4 regions of the Xanthomonas sp. NCPPB 3959 genome follow, and region 4 is predicted to be linked to each of the others. Evidence: predicted binding sites of a transcription regulator. Region 4 holds the regulator's gene; each other region holds the start of a gene.
The links. The regulator FliA, encoded in region 4, starts transcription of late flagellar genes. The targets are predictions, from matches to a motif close to TAAAGTTTNNCNNNCNNNGGCCGATAA.
Positions count from the first base shown of each region.

Region 1: a site for FliA is predicted at 2,782-2,808, ahead of AC1KVG_RS02685 (methyl-accepting chemotaxis protein). Genes of this name have one in related genera too.
Region 2: a site for FliA is predicted at 1,799-1,825, ahead of AC1KVG_RS08550 (HD-GYP domain-containing protein). Genes of this name have one in related genera too.
Region 3: a site for FliA is predicted at 3,493-3,519, ahead of AC1KVG_RS20390 (methyl-accepting chemotaxis protein). Genes of this name have one in related genera too.

Region 1 is NZ_JBWWVR010000001.1:665,937-670,661, reverse strand. It holds gene AC1KVG_RS02695 (DEAD/DEAH box helicase) at 1-2,046, shown strand, start outside; gene AC1KVG_RS02690 (DNA-3-methyladenine glycosylase) at 1,986-2,606, opposite strand; gene AC1KVG_RS02685 (methyl-accepting chemotaxis protein) at 2,921-4,579, shown strand; gene AC1KVG_RS02680 (chemotaxis protein CheW) at 4,591-4,725, shown strand, end outside.
Region 2 is NZ_JBWWVR010000005.1:264,848-269,572, forward strand. It holds gene AC1KVG_RS08545 (MarR family winged helix-turn-helix transcriptional regulator) at 1-121, opposite strand, end outside; gene AC1KVG_RS08550 (HD-GYP domain-containing protein) at 491-1,735, opposite strand; gene AC1KVG_RS08555 (MFS transporter) at 1,874-3,184, opposite strand; gene AC1KVG_RS08560 (gamma carbonic anhydrase family protein) at 3,721-4,266, shown strand; gene AC1KVG_RS08565 (YkgJ family cysteine cluster protein) at 4,313-4,579, opposite strand.
Region 3 is NZ_JBWWVR010000025.1:6,379-11,103, forward strand. It holds gene AC1KVG_RS20375 (hybrid sensor histidine kinase/response regulator) at 1-1,220, opposite strand, end outside; gene AC1KVG_RS20380 (MarR family winged helix-turn-helix transcriptional regulator) at 1,691-2,155, shown strand; gene AC1KVG_RS20385 (FAD-dependent monooxygenase) at 2,192-3,376, shown strand; gene AC1KVG_RS20390 (methyl-accepting chemotaxis protein) at 3,650-4,725, shown strand, end outside.
Region 4 is NZ_JBWWVR010000001.1:107,483-112,207, forward strand. It holds gene AC1KVG_RS00395 (chemotaxis protein CheA) at 1-1,558, opposite strand, end outside; gene AC1KVG_RS00400 (protein phosphatase CheZ) at 1,561-2,187, opposite strand; gene cheY (chemotaxis response regulator CheY) at 2,187-2,579, opposite strand; gene AC1KVG_RS00410 (RNA polymerase sigma factor FliA) at 2,615-3,388, opposite strand; gene AC1KVG_RS00415 (MinD/ParA family protein) at 3,385-4,269, opposite strand; gene flhF (flagellar biosynthesis GTPase FlhF) at 4,256-4,725, opposite strand, start outside.

The DNA.
Region 1 (4,725 bases), 560 kb from region 4:
CGCCAGGTGCCGGACCATCCCTTGGTGACGCAGACGCTACAGGATTGCCTGCATCAGGCCATGGACAGCGAAGGCTGGTTGCAGGTGCTGCGTGGGCTGGAATCCGGCGCAATCACGGTGGTGGCGCGTGATCTGGCCGCGCCATCGCCGTTGGCGGCCGAAGCCTTGAACGCGCGTCCGTACGCGTTTCTGGACGACGCGCCGTTGGAAGAGCGCCGCACCCAGGCGGTGCAAAACCGCCGCTACACGCCGCAGACCAGCGACGATCTGGGCCGGCTCGATCCGGACGCCATCGCCTCGGTGCGCGAGGAAGCCTGGCCGCAGCCGCGCGATGCCGAAGAAATGCACGAAGCGCTGGTCGGGCTTGGCGTATTGCCCGTCGACGAAGCCGCCGATGCGCAATGGCAGGCCTGGTTGGCTGCGCTGGCTGCCGATGGTCGTGCCAGCTGCATCGCGTTGAACGGTGCGCCCGCGCTGTGGATCAGCGCCGAGCGCATCGACTGGTTCACGCCGCTGTATCCAGATGCGTCGCCACAACCGCCGTTGCAGGCACCGGCCGATTGCCGTGTCGCCGAGTGGGAACGCGACTGGGCTGTGCGCGAACTGCTGCGCGGGCGCCTGTCTGCGATCGGCCCGGCGCAGGTGCCGGCATTGGCGGGCGCACTGCATTTGCCGCAGGCCGAGATCGTGCTCGCGCTGGCGGCATTGCAGCGCGAGGGCTATGTCATGGCCGGGCAGTTCAGTGCGCAGGCACAGGCTGAAGAATGGTGCGAACGCCATCTGTTGGCGCGCATCCATCGCTACACCCTGGGGCGCTTGCGCCGCGAGATCGAACCGGTGTCGCAACGCGATTACGCGCGCTTTCTGTTCGAGTGGCAGCACCTCGACAGCGCCAGTCGTGTGGCCGGGCCGGATGCTTTGGCCGGTGTTGTCGGGCAGCTGGAAGGCTTCGAAGCGCCCGCGCTGCTGTGGGAGAGCGAGCTGCTACCTGCGCGCGTACGCGACTACCAACCGGCGTGGCTGGACGAGTTGTGCACGGCCGGGCGCACCGTGTGGGCACGCTTGCGTCCCGGCGGTGGTCGCAGTGGTGCCGCGTTGCGCGCAACACCCATCGTGTTATTGCCGCGTCGCGAAGCGCAGCGCTGGAGCAGCCTGGCACGGGGTGTCGATGACGCACCCCTGGGCTCGCGCGCGCAGCGCGTGGCAGAGGTGTTGCAGCAGCAAGGCGCGTTGTTCTTTGATGAGATCGCCGATGCCGCCCGCTTGATGAGCACCGAGTTGGAAGACGCGTTGAGCGAGCTGGTGATGCGTGGCCGCGCGCATTGCGATAGTTACGCCGGGCTGCGTGCGCTGCTGGTACCGGCGTCGAAGCGGCCGAGCGCGTTGTCGCGCCACCGTCGCCGCGCCAGTGCGCTGGGTATTCGCGATGCCGGTCGCTGGGCGCCGGTGCGCACGCTGCCGGAATTGCCGTTGGCCGAAGCCGGCGAGCGGCATCAGGAGACCCTCGAACACGTCGCGCGCACGCTGTTGCGCCGCTATGGCGTGGTCTGTTGGCGGTTGCTCGAACGTGAGGCTGCATGGTTGCCGCCGTGGCGCGAATTGCTGCGCATGTATCAACGGCTGGAAGCGCGCGGCGAGATCCGGGGTGGTCGTTTCATAGGGGGCCTGTCTGGCGAACAATTCGCGTTGCCGGACGCGATTGCCGCGTTGCGCCGGGTGCGTGCGCAGCCGCTGCAAGGGCAGTGGGTGTGCGTGAGTGCGAGCGACCCTAGCAATCTGCTCGGCAGTCTTCTACCTGGCGAGCGCATCGCGCGCGTGCCGGGCAATCGCATCGCTTATCTCGATGGCCTGCCGGTGGCGGTGTGGGCGGCAGATCGCTTCCAGCCGCTGCAGGAACTCACCGCTGAGCAAGCCGAACAGGCACTGCGCTTGCTGCAACGTGGCCCGGGCGCTGCCGAGCAGACGCCGATGGAGCAATGGCTGGCTCAGTCGCCCGGCAGCACCGCGCGCGCGCCGGTCACGCGCGGAAGCGGGCGCGACAAATAGCGGCTATCGGGGACCACCCAGCGCCACGGCGCATCCATCGCCTTGCGGATGCCGATGCGCGGCGTCGTTAGCGGAATCGATGGTGGCGGCAGGCCATCGTCTTCGATCCATAGCCGCGCGCTTGCGTCGGTTAGATCCAGCCCGTTATCGGTAGCCGTCACGCCGAATGCCTGGGCCAGGCGACCGGGTCCGGTGGTCAGGGTCTTGAGCGGGGCAGCGTTACGTGCAGCCTGCATGGAAGCGATCCCGGCCAGCGGCTCGAGCGCGCGAATCAGCACCGCATGGCCAGGTGCGCCGCCGCACACCGCGTTGATCGCCCAATGCATGCCGTAGATGAAATACACATACAGATGCCCGGGCGCACCGAACATCACCTGCGTGCGTGGGGTCATGCCGCGGAACGAATGCGCTGCCGGATCTTCGCTGCCGCAATACGCCTCGACCTCGGTAATGCGCCCGCGTCGTCCGTCCGCACTGACCAACACCTTGTTGAGCAATTGCGGTGCGACGCTGCGTGCGTCGTGATCGTAAAACGTGCGCGGGAGTGGTCGACGCGACATGCACGCAGCCTAGCGGCGCGGGCGTGATGTCGCTGCGGGTGTCCCTCAGGACTGTCCCGGACAACGCGCGAATCGCGGGTAGGATTTTTCCGAATGCGGGCTGCTGCGAGCGCATGACCGGTCACAAAAGCGCACATCCAACTGCCTGAATAGGCATTGCGGTAATGCTCGCATCTCAAGCGCGTTTTGCCGGCGCCGATAGCCATTAACGAACGGTTTAGAAACGCCGCGTCGTCGTGATCGCTACCTCGCAGCACGCTATCGCTTGTCCTTGCAGCGCTTGTCGCGCGCACCATCCTCAAGAGAACTTTCCAATGTTAGGCAACTTCAGAATCGGAACCAGGCTGATCGTCGCGTTCCTGATCGTCTCGGCGATCGGCGCATGCATCGGCTGGGTGGGCTATTCCAACTCCGGCCGTATCAGTGACCTGTCGAGCTCGCTGTACGAGCGCGAATTGCTGGGCTTGTCGAACGTGAAAGAGGCCAATATCAACCTCATTTATGCAGGCCGCGCACGTGCCAATCTGTTGTTGGCCAGCAGCGCCGAAGAACGCCAGTCGCATGTGCAGAGCATCGACAAGTACACCGCCAGGGTGGTCGATCACATCACCCGTGCGCGTGGCAGTTTCGAAACCGAAGAGGGCAAGACCAAGCTGGCGCAGTTCGATCGCGCCTGGCAAAAGTATCTGGACGAGCGCGGCCGCTTTATCGAGGTCGCCAACCGCGAGGCCTTGCGCGAAACCAATCCGGAATTGGCGGCGCTGTCGCGCGCCGTGCGCGCCAGTTCGGATGAAGTCGATAACCTGATGACCGATCTGAGCAGCCTGCGCGAGCGCAGCGCGGCATCGGCGAATGCGGAAACCGGTGCTATCCATGCACGCGCTTCGAAACTGCTGATCGCCATCATCTGCGGCGGCGTGCTGCTCGGTGCCATTCTCGGTGTGGTGATCAGCCGTAGCGTCACTGGCCCGATCCGCCGTGCAGTGGCGGTTGCCAATGGGCTGTCGGAAGGCGATCTGAGCATGCGCATCGAGGTGCAGGGCCGCGATGAAACCGCGCAGTTGCTCGAAGCCATGCGCACCATGGTGCAGAAGCTGTCGCAGGTGGTCGGCGAGGTCAATACCAGTGCCGAGACCCTGGCCAGTGCATCGGAAGAAGTCAGTGCCACTGCGCAGAGCCTGTCGCAGGCCGCCAGCGAACAGGCCGCCGGTGTGGAAGAAACCAGCGCCTCGCTGGAACAGATGACCGCATCGATCAGCCAGAACACCGAGAACGCACGCATTACCGATGGCATGGCCACCCAGGCCGCGAAAGAAACCATTGAAGGTGGCGAAGCGGTGGTCGCTACCACCCAGGCGATGAAGCAGATCGCGCAGAAGATCGGCATCATCGACGACATCGCCTATCAGACCAATCTGCTCGCGCTCAACGCGGCGATCGAAGCGGCGCGTGCCGGCGAACATGGCAAGGGCTTTGCCGTGGTCGCCGCCGAGGTGCGCAAGCTGGCCGAACGCAGCCAGGTGGCTGCGCAGGAGATCGGCGAGGTGGCAAGTTCCAGTGTGGAATTGGCCGATCGCGCAGGGCGTTTGCTGGACACCATCGTGCCCAGCATCAAGCGCACCTCGGATCTGGTGCAGGAGATTTCTGCCGCCTCCGAAGAGCAATCTTCCGGCGTCAGTCAGATCAACTCGGCGGTGGTGCAGCTCAGTCAGACCACCCAGCAGAATGCCAGCGCGTCCGAAGAACTGGCCGCCACTGCCGAAGAGATGAGCGCGCAGGCCGAACAACTGCAGCAGAGCATGGCGTTCTTCCGCCTGGGCGGGCAGGGGCCGGCGAGCACGCCGCCCAAGCGTGGCAAGGCGGTCGCCGCACGTCCGGCACGCGCCGCAGCTGCACGTGGTTGGCGCAGCACTGCAGCGCCGGCCTACGCCATGTCCGAGGGCCCGGACGAAGGCCAGTTCGCCCGCTTCTGAGAGACCGATCGATGACTGCACAGACCCCCGATGTGATGCCTGGCGACGCCGATGCGGCGGCCCAGTACCTGACCTTTCAACTGGCCGGCGAAACCTTCGCCATCAGCATTCTCGGCATTCGCGAAATCATCCAGTACCGCGCCCCC
Region 2 (4,725 bases), on a different contig from region 4:
ACATCCGCCGCACCAGCAGCTCGGTGCGGGTGATGCGGTAGCCCAGCAACCGCAGCAGGCGCGCCTGGTCCACCGTGGTGACGGCATCGGGCAGCAGTGCGGCATTGGCAGTGACGGACATGACGGTTCTCGCAACGATGGCAGCGGGCGGACCGGTGCGCGCAACACTCCCCGCCCGCAACGCCGATCCGCGGCGTGAGCTGCATTGTAGACGTGGCCGGGGGTACCGATGCGGGCGTGTGCGTTGCCGATGCTGCCCGTTGCTGCCTGCAGACCCGCGCAGCCGGCCAACGGCCGGCCGGCGCCAGCGCATGGCAGCTGCGTGCGGCAGCTGCAGCACGTAGGGAACGGCGGTGATCCAGGCACGGCGTGGGCATGAGATCCGGGTCGGCATTGATTGCGTTCCGGAATAGTTATGGATCATAACTACATTGCCAAGCTGCAGCGCAGCATGGTCGCGCTCGCCAGCGTGTTCACGCGGTGCAGCCGCTTATGGCAGCCAGAGTTTCTCGAGATCGCGAAAGCCCCAATCGGTGGGGCTTTCCATCTGCGCGATGCGGTCCTGACAGTCCGGCCGCGACAGATCGATGTCCTGCACCAGCACGTGGCTGCGCAGCTTGGCCGAATAGAACACGCGCACCTTGGGCTTGAGCAGCGCATCGGGGGTCTGCTCGATCACCACCGCCAGTTTCTGCGACTCCAGCCGCACCAGCGAACCGACCGGATAAATACCGAGCCGCCGCACGAACGCCTGGAATACCGCCGGGTCGAAATGCCCCTGCCACGATGCCATGCGCTTGAGCGATTCGGCCGGATCCCAGGCCCGTTTATACGGGCGATCAGAGCTGATGGCGTCGTACACATCGCACACCGCACCCATCCGCGACATCAACGAGATCGTGTCGCCCGCCAGCTGATTCGGATAACCGGTACCGTCCATCTTCTCGTGATGATGCAGCGCGATCTCCAACACCACCGCGTTCTGCACACCGCCAGCCACCAGCAGGCGATGACCATCCATCGGGTGCTGGCGCATGATGTCCATCTCTTCGTCGGTGAGCTTGCCGGGCTTGTTGAGAATATCCAGCGGCGTCACCGCCTTGCCCATGTCGTGCAGCAGGCCGCCCATTGCCGCCTCCACCACCTGCGCCTCGGGCAACCCCAGCTGACGCGCCAGCCCGCTCATCAGCCCGGCCACGGCCATCGAATGCAGATAGGTATAGTCGTCGGCAGTCTTGAGCCGCGCCACGCTGATCAGGGCCTGTGGATGCCGCAGCACCGAATCGTTGATGGCCTGCACCAGCGGCATCGCCGCCTCGGTGTCGACGGTGCGGCCAAGCCGCACGTCGCGGAACATTGCCTCGACCATGTCGCGGCCGTCTTCGAAGATCTTGCGGGCACGCACCACTTCGGACTCGATGCCGACCTGTGCGGTGACGCTGTTGGTGCGCGCGGTGCGGGAGGTGCATGCAGGCTTGGGCGGCTCCGATGGCTCCGGCAGTTCCGGTTCGGGCGCTGCATCCTGTGCTGTGTGCGCTGCGGCCGGCGTTTCCAGATCCAATCCACGCGCGGTATCGATCACCAACTGCTCGATGCGGCTGCCATGGATCTTGTCCACATCGTCGGAGTCGACCAGAAACGAGGTCTTCCAGAACGGGTGGTGCACCCACGCGCCCAGCAGCTTGTAGACATACATGCCGGGGCGGAGTTGATCTGAGTCGATGGTTCTGAGCATGCCGGCGCTGGTCTGCTTGAAATCCGCGGAAGAGCCCGCCACAGGGATGGGGGGTCTGACGAGTTATCGGCAGTGCAGTGGATTTCTTTGGCGCGGTCGACTCCGCTAGCGGCACCTGGCTGACGCAGCGTGAGCGGTTCAGCGAGGGGGCAGACGCATGCTCAGCACGGCCGCTGCAGCCAGCAGCAGAGGCAGGCTGCAAGCCAGGTAGAGCGTGGCCGGCGACCACCCTGCATCCACCAGCACGCCCACGCACAGCGGCGAGGCAATCGCCCCGAAACGGCCCACGCCGATCGCCCAGCCCATGCCGGTGGAGCGCACCGCCGCCGTGAAGACCACCGGCGCCACCGCATACAGGCCGGCAATGGCGGCAAACATGGCCGCACCGGTCAACAGCGCGATCACGAACGCCCAGCTCAACACCGTGCTGTAGAGCCCGAACGCAAGCATGGCCAGCGCCGACAATAGCAGCGCCCCGGCGGTCAGCCGCGACAACCGCGCACGCGCCGCCAGCCAGCTGAACATCCCACCGCCAGCAATGCCGCCCAGATTCAACAGCACCCCGCCGGTCACACCCTGCTCCGCCGACAGCCCGGCCACCACCAGCAGCTTCGGCGTCCAGCTGAGCACGAAGTAGAACGCGAACATCAGCAGGAAGAACGCCAGCGCGATCAGCAGCGACTGGCGCCGCAAGCCAGGCACGAACAAGGCCGCGTAGCCCTGCGCATCATCGGCCACCTGTGGCGGCGGCAATGGCAGTTCGGCACGCGGCGGCATGCCCATGCGGGCCAGCACCGCGTTGAAGCGCGCAGACGCACCCAGCGGGCGACGCGCGATCAGAAATTCCAGCGATTCGGGCAGCCAGGCCAGCACCAACGGCACGCACAGCAGCGAGCCGGCCGCACCAAGCAGGAACACCGCGTGCCACGACCACTGCTGCAGCAACAACGCCGCGATCGCACCGCCCAGGGTCGCGCCGATCGGATAACCGGTGGCCTGCAGCGCCAATGCGGTGCTGCGCCAGTGTGCGGTGGAGTATTCGGCGGCGATCACTGCAACGCAGGCCAGCATGCCGCCGATCCCGATCCCGGTGAACGCACGCAGCGCACCGAGCTGCCACGCGCTGCTGGCCAACGCCGAGGCGCCCATGCCGACGGTCAATATCGCCAGGCACACCAGGATCATCGCGCGACGCCCGATGCGGTCGGCCAACGGCGCCAGCAACAACGATCCCACCGCCATGCCGACCAGGCCGGCACTGAACAACACGCCGAGCAACTTGCCCGACAACTGCCACTGCGCCGACACATGCGGCGCGGTGAACGCCATCGCCATTACATCGAAGCCGTCGAGCATGGTGAGCAGCACGCACACCGCCACCGCCCTCCACTGAAACGGCGTCATCCGCTGCAGCACGAAGCTTGCCGGTGTTGCTGCGCTATGCGGCATGCGTGGATCCTGTGATTGAGAAGGGTGCTTGCTGCAGTACGCCGACCTGCATGCAGGTCGTCCGAGGGCGCCGCACAGTTGCGGCGCAGATCGAGCCCATGGATGCAGCCGACGCGGTTACACGAATCGGCAGTTTCGACGACATGTCGCGTTGCGATGCAGTGGCAAACCAACACCGCTGCAACAGTGCGTGGCCACGCTAGGCCGATCGCAGGCAGCGTTCAAGACGACTGCCTGCACTGGTGTGCGCTTATCGGACAGGCCGGCACGCCGCTTCGTTTCGAGGCTCACGCGTTCGTTGCTGGTGACTGCAATCAAACGCCTTCGTCGTGTGCATCGCATGCACTACAAAAGGAAGGCGTAACCACTCTGTCTTTGCAGCCTTGATGGCTTCGATGCGCAGCCACCGTGTCGTGCATGATCGCAGCCACGCGGCACACCCACCACGCGCAGCCTGTTCTGCACACCTGCAGACGGCCAGTTATCATGCAAGCAGTGCATGCATTGGGCGGCACGCTGATTTGCCGGAGAGTGCCGTGACCCCGATTCGTTCGTTCCTGGACCACACCCCGCAGCTGGGCGCACGCGTCTATATCGACCCCGCCTGCACCATCATCGGCAAGGTGAGCCTGGGCGATGACGTCTCGGTCTGGCCGGGCACGGTGATTCGCGGCGACGTCAATCATGTGCAGATCGGCGCACGCACCAACGTGCAGGACGGCACCATCATCCACGTCAGTCACCATAGCCCGTTCAACAAGGCCGGCTATCCCACCGTGATTGGCGCAGACGTCACCGTTGGCCACGGCACCATCCTGCATGCCTGCACCATCGAAGACCTGTGCCTGATCGGCATGGGCGCCTGTGTACTCGACGGCGCCACCGTCAAACGCTACGGATTCGTTGGCGCCGGCGCGGTGGTCGGCCCGGGTAAGGTCGTTGGCGAAGGCGAACTGTGGCTGGGCAATCCCGCGCGCCTGGCACGCACGCTTAGCGACAAGGAGATCGAGAGCCTGCATTACTCCGCACAACATTATGTGCGGCTCAAGGATCAGTATCTGGGTGTGCCGGCTGGCGATTGATTGGGGGTCTGCGAGGCGGGCTCGCGCCTGGCGTTGACGTTCCGGTTCAAGGCTGCGTCGCACGCTCCAAGGCCGTCAGCATCGTCAACGCCTGTTCGCGCGAAGCGCCGCACATCTCCAGCGATGGCCGCAGGCTGCCGCATACCGTCGGGCGCGTCGGCGAGCCGAACAAGCGGCAGCCCAGCTGCGCATCCAGCTGCACGCACGCCACCCCGGCCGGCTTGCCATCGGGCATGCCGGGAATCGGCGAGCTGATCGAGGGCGCGATGCAGCAGGCAGCGCAGCCCGGGCGGCAGGAAAGTGTGGAAGACATCCGCACAGTGTAGCGGCGCGACGCAGTTGCGGCGCTGGCAAAAAACCACATTTGCCGAGCCCCCTATTCGGAACGCCGCCACCCGGGCGCGCTGCACGTGCACTCCACTTGCGTTGAAACCAGCCCACTGCAGCCTGATCGCCCGG
Region 3 (4,725 bases), on a different contig from region 4:
CGCAGCACTTTGACAAAACCGATCGCCGCGCCGGTCTCTTCGCGCAGCACCATCAACGAACCATTGGCCCAGAAGCGCTCGCCAGATTTGCGGATGTGCCAGCGCTCGTCCATGCCGCTGCCGCTTTCCAGCGCCGCAGCCGCTTCAATCAGGATCTGCCGGTGCTCCACATCTTCAGGCGTGAACGTGCGCTCCAACGACTGGCCGAGCATTTCCGTCTCGGTCCAGCCCAGGATGCGCCGCGCGCCTTCGTTCCATGAAGTGACCCGCCCCTGCAGATCGGTGGCGATGATCGCGTAATCCATCACGCTGTCCAGGATCTGCCGGTTGCGCACTTCCGCCTCGCGCACCGCGCGTTCCAGGCTGATGCGATCGGTGATGTCCAGACCCTGCACGAAGATGCCGGAGACGGTGCCGTTGGCGCCTGCAATCGGCTGATAGACCAGATCCAGCAGGCGCCGCTCCACCGGGCCACCTGGCGCGGCCTGCACGTTGTACGCAAGCGCATTGGCCGCGTAGGCACGCCCCGACTGATAGACCTCGTCCAGGCGGCGCAGATGGCCTTGCTCGACCAGGTCAGGCAAAGCCTCGGCCAATGGCTTCCCGATCACGTCGCGGTGACCGATCAAACGCGAATAACACGGGTTGGCGAATTCCACCCGGTGCTGCGGCCCGCTCAGGAACGCCATGAACATCGGCGCCTGCTCGAACAACCGGATTAAGCGCTCGTGCTCATCGGCAAGCCGGCTCTGCGCCAGCTTGCGGTCGGTGACTTCGTTGGTCACGCAGAACGCACCGCCGACACGGCCATCGTCCAGATAGATCGGCGAGAACGAGAACGTCCACCAGGTCTCTTCGGGCGCGCCGTAGCGGCTCATGCCGATCGGCACTTCTTCGAAGCGCGATGCGCGCCCTTCGAACGCGGCTTCGATCGGCCCACGCACGGCCTCCCACGCATCGGCCCACAACGCGCGCAGCGGTGCACCCAAGGCCTGCGGCTGACGCGGCCCCAAAATCGGCGCATACGCATCGTTGTAGAAAAAGGTCAGCGCCTCGCCCCACACCACATACATGCTTTCCGGCGAGCCCAGCATCAAGCTGACCGCGTTGCGCAACGGCGATGGCCACTGCGCACTCGGCCCCAGTGGCGTGGACGCCCAATCGTGGCTGCGGACCGCCTGCGCCATGGCGCTGTCGCCGTGCGGGAATGACGAACTCATACGCAATGCGACCGCACTAGCGCCATGCGGCAGCCGCACTGTGTGGACCACGGGCGCAACGCAACGCCGCCCTGGCCCGGATTACCGATCACACCTACCTGCATCTTTTTCAAACCATTGATAGAGAGGCCAGCTGCCAACCTTGCGTGTCGCCTATCGCAAGACCAGGCGCACGCGCATCCGGCTATCATCTGGCCTGCGCCCGGCTGCGTCCAGCCGAACCCACCCGGCATTGCTGAATAGCTAGCGCAGGCAACGCGCGCTGCGCAGCACCCAGGCGATGCACTGCCTCGAGTGCGCAACGACTGCCTGACCGGCAGCGTGCCCAACCGGCGACGGCGTGCCGTGCCAGGCAGCAGAGGTCGCACCGATGCAGGCGTGAACGCGTCGCCGGGAGCAGCACCCATGCCCCGCGCCTTGATGCCCGATAAAATCGCCCGATGGCTGAAAGGCATCACACGGTTGCGCGCATGCAGGATCAAGACGAACGCATTCACCCCCAGGCGGCAGTGGCGCCGGGTTACCTGGCCAATCACGCAGCGCGGGTCTTCAATCGGCTGGTCGACGCCGAACTGCGGCCGCACGGCGTCTCGCTGGCCCTGATCGGACCGATTCTGCTGCTGTCCTGGAAGGGGCCGATGTTGCAACGCGACCTGGTGATCGCCTCTGCGGTCAAGCAGCCCGCCATGGTCGCCCTGCTCGACAAGCTGGAAGCGCAAAAGCTCATCAAACGCGCACCCACCGCGCAGGACCGCCGCGCCGCGCTGGTATCGCTCACCGCGCGCGGTCGCAAGATGGCCGAGCTGGGCGCTCGGGTGCTGATCGATCTGAATGCCGATGCCTTGCAAGGCTTCTCACCTGAGGAGGCCCAGAAAACCGTCGCGTTCATGCAGCGCCTGATCGTCAACCTGGAGCAACGCGGCGCAGACCTGTAATATCACCTCTGATATTTATCTCTACGGGTGATTGTAATGGCGCGTCGCATCCTCATCACCGGCGCCAGCGTCGCCGGCAATACCGCCGCCTGGACGCTTGCCAACCAGGGACTCGACGTCGTGGTGGTGGAACAGGCGGCGCACTTCCGCGACGGCGGCCAGAACATCGACGTACGCGGCGTCGGCCGCCAGGTGCTGCAGCGCATGGGTCTGGAACAGACCGCACTCGACCGTGGCACCGGCGAGCAAGGCACTGCCTGGGTCGACGAACACGGCCATGCGGTGGCCACCTTCAAGACCGACGACATCGACGGCGACGGCCCGACCGCCGAGCTGGAGATCCTGCGCGGCGACCTCGCCCGCCTGCTCTATGAAGCCGCACGCGACAAGGTGACCTATCGCTTCGGCGAACGCATCGCCAGCATCCAGGACGACGGCAACGGCGCGATAGTCAATTTCCACAGCGGAAGCAGCGACCGCTTCGATGCAGTCATCATCGCAGAAGGCGTCGGCTCCTCCACGCGCGAACAGCTTTTCCCGGGCGAAAACGACCCACGCTGGATGGATCTGACCATCGCCTACTTCACCATCGCACGCAACGCAGACGACGATCGCCTGTGGCGCTGGTATCACACCACCGGCGGCCGCAGCATCTCGTTGCGACCGGACCGGCACGGCACCACGCGCGCCATGCTGTCGCTGCAGAAGGTCACCGATGGCGAGCAGGACTGGGACCAGGCAACGCAGAAAGCGTACTTGCGTGAACAGTTTGCCGACGCCGGCTGGCAGGCAGCGCGCGTACTGGACGGCATGGACAGCACCGACGACTTCTACTTCGACGCCTTGCGGCAGGTGCGCATGCCGCGCTGGCACACAGGCCGCGTCGTCCTGACCGGTGACGCGGCGTGGTGCGCAACCCCGCTGGCTGGTATCGGCGCCACCCTGGCGGTCACCGGCGGCTATGTGTTGGCAAGCGAGATCGCACGCACCGATGATCTGCAGAGCGCATTCGCGGCCTACGCGACCGCCATGCGACCGATGGTCGAACAGGGCCAGGGCGTGCCCAAGATCGGTCCGCGACTGATGAACCCGCATAGCCGGCTCGGCATTCAGCTGTTGCACGGCGCACTGAAGTTCGCCAGCCAACCGAGCATCCAGACCATCGCTGCGAAGCTGATGACACCCTCGATCAAGGCGCCGGATCTGGCGCGCTACGACTGAGCCTGCCGGGCTCTCAAGCGCTGCGCAGCGCGGTGACGTTGCGACGTGTCGTCCGGATCGGGATGACGTCGCATCGCCACGAAACCAACCACACCTGAATCGGCCGACGCGCCGGTTTCAGTTTCAATGGCTGGGGTCGCTAACGAACACGTAGAGACGCAATCGGAGCAGCGGCAGCCATGTCGCTTCGAGGAGCGTGCACCTGCCTTCGCCTCCCGGCTGCTGCCGGGACTCCCCTGCTCCCCGCTTTGTCGGATCATCGATCGAACCCCCATGCATGTCTTTTTGAATCTGCGTATTGGTCAACGCCTGGCCCTTGGCTTTCTGTCGATCATCGTGCTGATGGTGATCCTGACCGTCGTCGGCATCCACCGCGTGCGCAGCATCGACCAGCAGCTGACCGCCATCAACGAGGTCAACAGCGTCAAACAACGCTATGCGATCAACTTTCGCGGCAGCGTCCACGACCGTGCGATTGCGCTGCGCGATGTGGTGCTGATGGACGAGGCGGCAGACCGGCACGCAGCAGAACAATCGATCGACAAGCTCGCCGCAGACTACGCACGCTCCGCGCAGCCGCTCGACAACATGATCGCCGCCTCTTCGGATGCCAAAGAGAAAAAGATTCTCCAGCAGATCAAGGAGATCGAGCAGCGCACCATGCCGTTTATCGCCAACGTGCGTGCACTGCGCGAGGCAGGCGACAAACCGCAGGCAGAGCAGCTGCTGTTACATGAAGCGCGGCCCGACTTCATTGCCTGGCTGGCCAGCATCAATGCCTTCATCGATCTGCAGGAAGCCAAGAACCGCGAGGCCGCCAAAGACGCCGTCGCCACTGCACGCGGCTTCGCCATGCTGATGGTGATCTCCACCGTCATCGCGCTGCTGCTGGGCGCCACGATTGCCTTCCTGCTCACCCGCAGCGTGGTGCTGCCCCTGCGCCAGTCGCTGCGCCTGGCAGAGCGCATCAACGACGGCGATCTGCGCAGCCAGGACATGCCCACCAGCCAGGACGAATCCGGCCAGCTGCTGCGTGCCATGCAACAGATGCAGCGCCGCCTGCAAGAGGTGATTTCCGCACAGCGCGCCATGGCCGCCCGCCACGAAGCCGGCGAGATCAGCTACCGCACCGACGCCAAGCGTTTCCCCGGCGAATACGGCGACATGGTGCAGGACACCAACGCACTGGTGCATGCGCACGTGCAGACTCAGCTGCGCATGACCGAGGTCATGGGCAGCTACGCGGTGGGCAATCTCGCGCAGGAAATCGAACAGTATCCCGGCGAAAAGGCCGCCATCACCACCACCATGCAGCAGGTGAAGCAGAACCTGCGCGCCATCAACGCACA
Region 4 (4,725 bases):
CGCGCGGTAGCGGTTTGATCACCACTTCCTCGCGGCCGCGGACCTGGTCCACCACTAGGCCGAAGCGGGTTTCGCCGGCCTGCAGCAGCACCACGGTCAACAGCGGCGGTTGTTCGGCCGGGACGCCCAGCCAGCGACGCAGGTCGATCAGCGGCAAGGTGTGCGAGCGGCGGTCCAGCACGGCGCGGCCGTCGAACCAGCCCAGCGAGGTCTGTGGTGCATGCAGCACTTCGACCACGCGGGCCAGCGGTAGTGCATAGACGGCTTCGCCGGCCTGCACCAGCAGGGTCGGCAGGATCGCTAACGTCAGCGGCACGCGGATCATGAAGCGGCTGCCGCGGCCCAGTTCGGACTGGATCTGGATCTGCCCGCTGAGTTCGCGGATGCGCGATTGCACCACGTCCATGCCCACACCACGGCCGGAGATGTCGGTGACCTCGGCCTTGGTCGAGAAGCCCGGCATGAAGATCAGATGCAGGCATTCGTCGGTGCTCAGCCGGGCGGCGGCTTCGGCGTCGATCAGGCCTTTATTGCGAGCGATTTCGCGCAGGCGCTCGGGGTCGATGCCGGCGCCGTCGTCCTGGATTTCGATGCTGACGTAGTCGCCTTCCTGCTGCGCGGACAGACGCACGTGACCACTGCGCGGCTTGCCGGTGGCTTCGCGCAGGGCAGGGGATTCGATGCCGTGGTCGATCGCGTTACGCACCAGATGCACCAGCGGATCGGCCAGGGCTTCGACCAGGTTACGGTCCAGTTCCGTCTCGGCGCCGATCAGTTCCAGTTCCACTTCCTTGGACAAGGTGCGCGCGACATCGCGGGCCACCTTGGGGAAGCGCGAGAACACCTTGCTGACCGGCTGCATGCGGGTGCGCATGACCGCGGTCTGCAGGCGGGCAGTGGCGATATCCAGCACGCTGACGGCGCGATCGAGTTCTTCGTCGCGCAGGCGGGTGCGCAGGGTCTTGAGACGATTACGCGACAGCACCAGTTCGCCGATCAGGTTGACGATGGCGTCCAGGCGCTTGGTGTCCACGCGCACGGTCTGTTCGGCTTCGGCACCTTTTGCGGCGGCTTTGGGTGCGGCTTTGGCGCCGGGTGCCGGTGCATGGCCGTCGTCATGGGCAGGTGTGGCCACCGCAGCCAATGCGGCTTTGGGCGCGGCCTTGACCGCCGGCGGGCCGCTCTTGGCATCGAACTGCGCAATCAGCGAGGCCGGTGCATGCGGCACGGTTTCGCCCGAGCCCATCGCATCCAGCATCGCCTGCAGATAATCCAGCGACTGCTGCGCGGCATCGAAGTGATGCGCCTGCAACACCGCCTGGCCGGAGCGTGCCATGCCGAGGGTTTCTTCAGCGGCGTGGCACAGCTCCACCATGGGCTTGATCGCCAGAAAGCCGGCGCCGCCCTTGAGCGTGTGGAAGCCGCGGAACACCGCGTTGAGCTGGTCGGCTTCGTCCGGTGCCTGTTCCAGCGCGACCAGCTGTTCGCCGAGGCGATCCAGGATTTCCTGGGCCTCGACGATGAAATCGGCAGCAATATCGTCTGGAACAGCACTCATGGTTACAACCCCAATCCGGACAGCAGGTCATCGGCGTCGTCCTGCGACACCGCGTGACGGTCCAGGCCCTTGACTGCAGGACCGGCAAGACCGCCGTCGTCTTTCTTCGGCTCGGTGCTCTTCGGCGGCAGGCCGAGTGCGCCGAAGCCTTCGTGCACGCGCCGCACGATGCCGGCCACGCGACGGATGATCTGCCCGCTCAGGTCCTGGTAGCTCTGCGCCAGCGACAGTTCGGTCAGGTTGTGGCGCATCTTGTCCATCAGCGCGCCCTGGTCCTGATTCAGACCACCGTCGCGCAGCTGGTTGGCCAGCTCACGGCATTCTTCGACCAGATCCAGCGTGCGATGGCTGGCCTTTTCGGTCATTTCCACCACGTGGTCCAGGCGCGAACACGCATCGTCCAGCTCGCCGGCTTCTTCGGGCACGGTGGGCAATTCGCCCAGCGCCTGACCGAGTTCGCGTGCGAGCCGGCTCAGGCCCTGCATCATCGGACGGGTGCGCAAGGCGGCGAGGTGGTCGACCTCGCGCTTCCATGCGGCTTCGTCACCGCTTTCCAGTGCATCGAGCGCGCCTTGCAGGCGGTCGATCAAGGCAGCGCGTTCGGCATTGGTTTCCACGGTGGCGTTCATCAGGCGGTCGCCGCCAGACGTTCGAACACCTTGCCCAGCTTTTCTTCCAGCGTCTGCGCGGTGAACGGCTTGATGATGTAGCCGTTCACGCCGCACTGGGCGGCTTCGATGATCTGCTCGCGCTTGGCTTCGGCGGTCACCATCATCACCGGCAGGTGCTTGAGCTTGGCGTCGGCGCGGATGTTGCGCAGCAGGTCGATACCGGTCATGCCGGGCATGTTCCAGTCGGTGACCACGAAATCGAACGGGCCGGCCCGCAACGCAGCCAATGCGCTGTTGCCGTCTTCGGCCTCTGCGGTATTGGTGAAACCAAGATCGCCCAACAGATTCTTGACGATACGTCGCATCGTCGAGAAGTCGTCCACGATCAAAATCCGCATGTTCTTGTTCACATCAAGCTCCTAACACTAAAAAATACGCGAAAAAATCATTCGTCAATTTCGACACCGGCATCGGCCAGTTCGAAGACCTTGAGGCGGCCGCGCAGACGCACCACGGCCTGGCCGTGGATCTGGCAGACGCGCGATTCGCTGACACCGAGCACGGCGCCGATTTCCTTCAGGTTCAATTCCTGTTCGTAGTACAGCGACAGCACCAGCTGCTCGCGCTCGGGCAACTGGCCGATGGCCTTGCCCAGCTCGCGGCCGAACTCGCCACGCTCCATCATCTGCTGCGGGTTGGGGCCACCCTTGGCGGTGGTGTCCAGCTCGCCGTGATCTTCGATCCGCGACTCCAGGCTCAGCACCTGGCCGCGCGCGGCGTCTTCCATCAGACGCAGGTAATCGGGCAGCGGCATTTCCATCGCGGCGGCCACTTCGGTGGCGGCGGCGGCGCGGCCGGTGTTCTGTTCGATCTTGCGTACTGCAGCAGCAGCGTCGCGGGCACGGCGGTGCACCGAACGCGGTACCCAGTCGCCTCTGCGAATCTCGTCGATCATCGAGCCGCGGATACGGATCGAGGCATAGGTTTCGAACGAGGCGCCCTGCTCGGAGTCATAACTGCGCGAGGCTTCGATCAGGCCGATCATGCCGGCCTGGATCAGGTCGTCCACTTCCACGCTCGCCGGCAGGCGCGCGGCCAGATGGTGGGCGATGCGGCGCACCAGATCGGCGTGCTGGGTGACGATGTCGTTGGCGTTGTTGCGTTGCACTGCACGGTACTGCGCGGTGGCCGTCGTTGCGGTTGCGGTAGCGGTGCTCATGCGGCGACCCCCCGTTGGATGATGCGTTCGACAAAGAACTCGACGTTGCCGCGTGGCACGGTGGGGGCCTGCCAGCGCGAGGTACGCCGCGCGATTTCTGCGATGGCCAGCGCCGAGGGGCTGGCGGGGTAGGCCTTGATGACCGGTTGCTGGCGCTGTACCGACAAACGCAACCAGTCGTCCTGTGGCACGTGGCCGAGGTAGTTCAGCGACACGTCGCCGAGGAATTTTTCGCAGACCCGCGACAGCTTGTCGTACAGCAGGCGGCCTTCGTTGGGGTCGCGCACCATGTTGGCGATGATCTGCAGACGGTCCACGCCGCGTTCGCGCGAGAGCACCTTGATCAGCGCGTAGGCGTCGGTGATCGAGGCCGGTTCGTCGCAGACCACCACCACGGTGTCCTGGGCGGCCTGGCAGAAGGTCAGCACGCTGTCGGTGATGCCGGCGGCGGTGTCGATGACCATCACGTCTAGGTCGCGTTCCAGCTCGGAGAACACGTTGACCAGGCCGATGTGCTGGGCCGGAGCCAGTTCGGCCATGTGGCGGCGACCGGAGGCGGCCGGGACCACCAACACGCCACCGGGGCCTTCGATGATCACTTCATCCAGCGTGCAGCGGCCAGCGATCAGGTCGGCCAGGGTGTACTTGGGCGACAGGCCCAAGACCACGTCCAGGTTGGCCAGGCCAAGGTCGGCGTCGAGCAGCAGGGTGCGCTTGCCCATCTCGGCGAGGGCCACGGCCAGGTTGGCGGAGATGTTGGTTTTACCCACGCCACCCTTGCCACCGGTCACGGCAATGGTGCGCACCGGGCCCAAGGGCTCGGGACGGGTCGCCGTCAGGGGGAAGGCGTTGGTCAGCTTGGCGTATTCACGCGACTGCATGGTTGTGCTCCGGAGTACAGGGCTTATCGGCAGCGCGCCGCAAATCTTCAAGGCGAAGAACGAGACTGGCGGCATTGGCGCGGTGCAGGTCGTCGGGGACCCGCTGTCCGTCAGTCACCCAGGTGATGGGCATTTGATGGTCAACCACCACCGACAAGGCGCTGCCGAAGCGGCCGGTCTCGTCGAGTTTGGTCAGCACCACGCCTTGGGGTTTGGCGTGGGCGAAGCGGCGTACGACCTCGTCGAGGTCGGAAAAATGGGCGTTGGCCGGCAGCACCAGCAGCGAGGTGACCTGGTGCGCGGCGCGCAGCCAGTTCAGCTGTGCGGCCAGGGCGCGGTCGCGCTGACCCATGCCGGCGGTGTCGATCAGCACCAGCTTGTAGTCGCGCAGGCGCTCGAGCAGTTCCAGCAGGCTCTCGGCGCTGTCGGCCTCGTGCACCGCGATGCCGAGCTGAC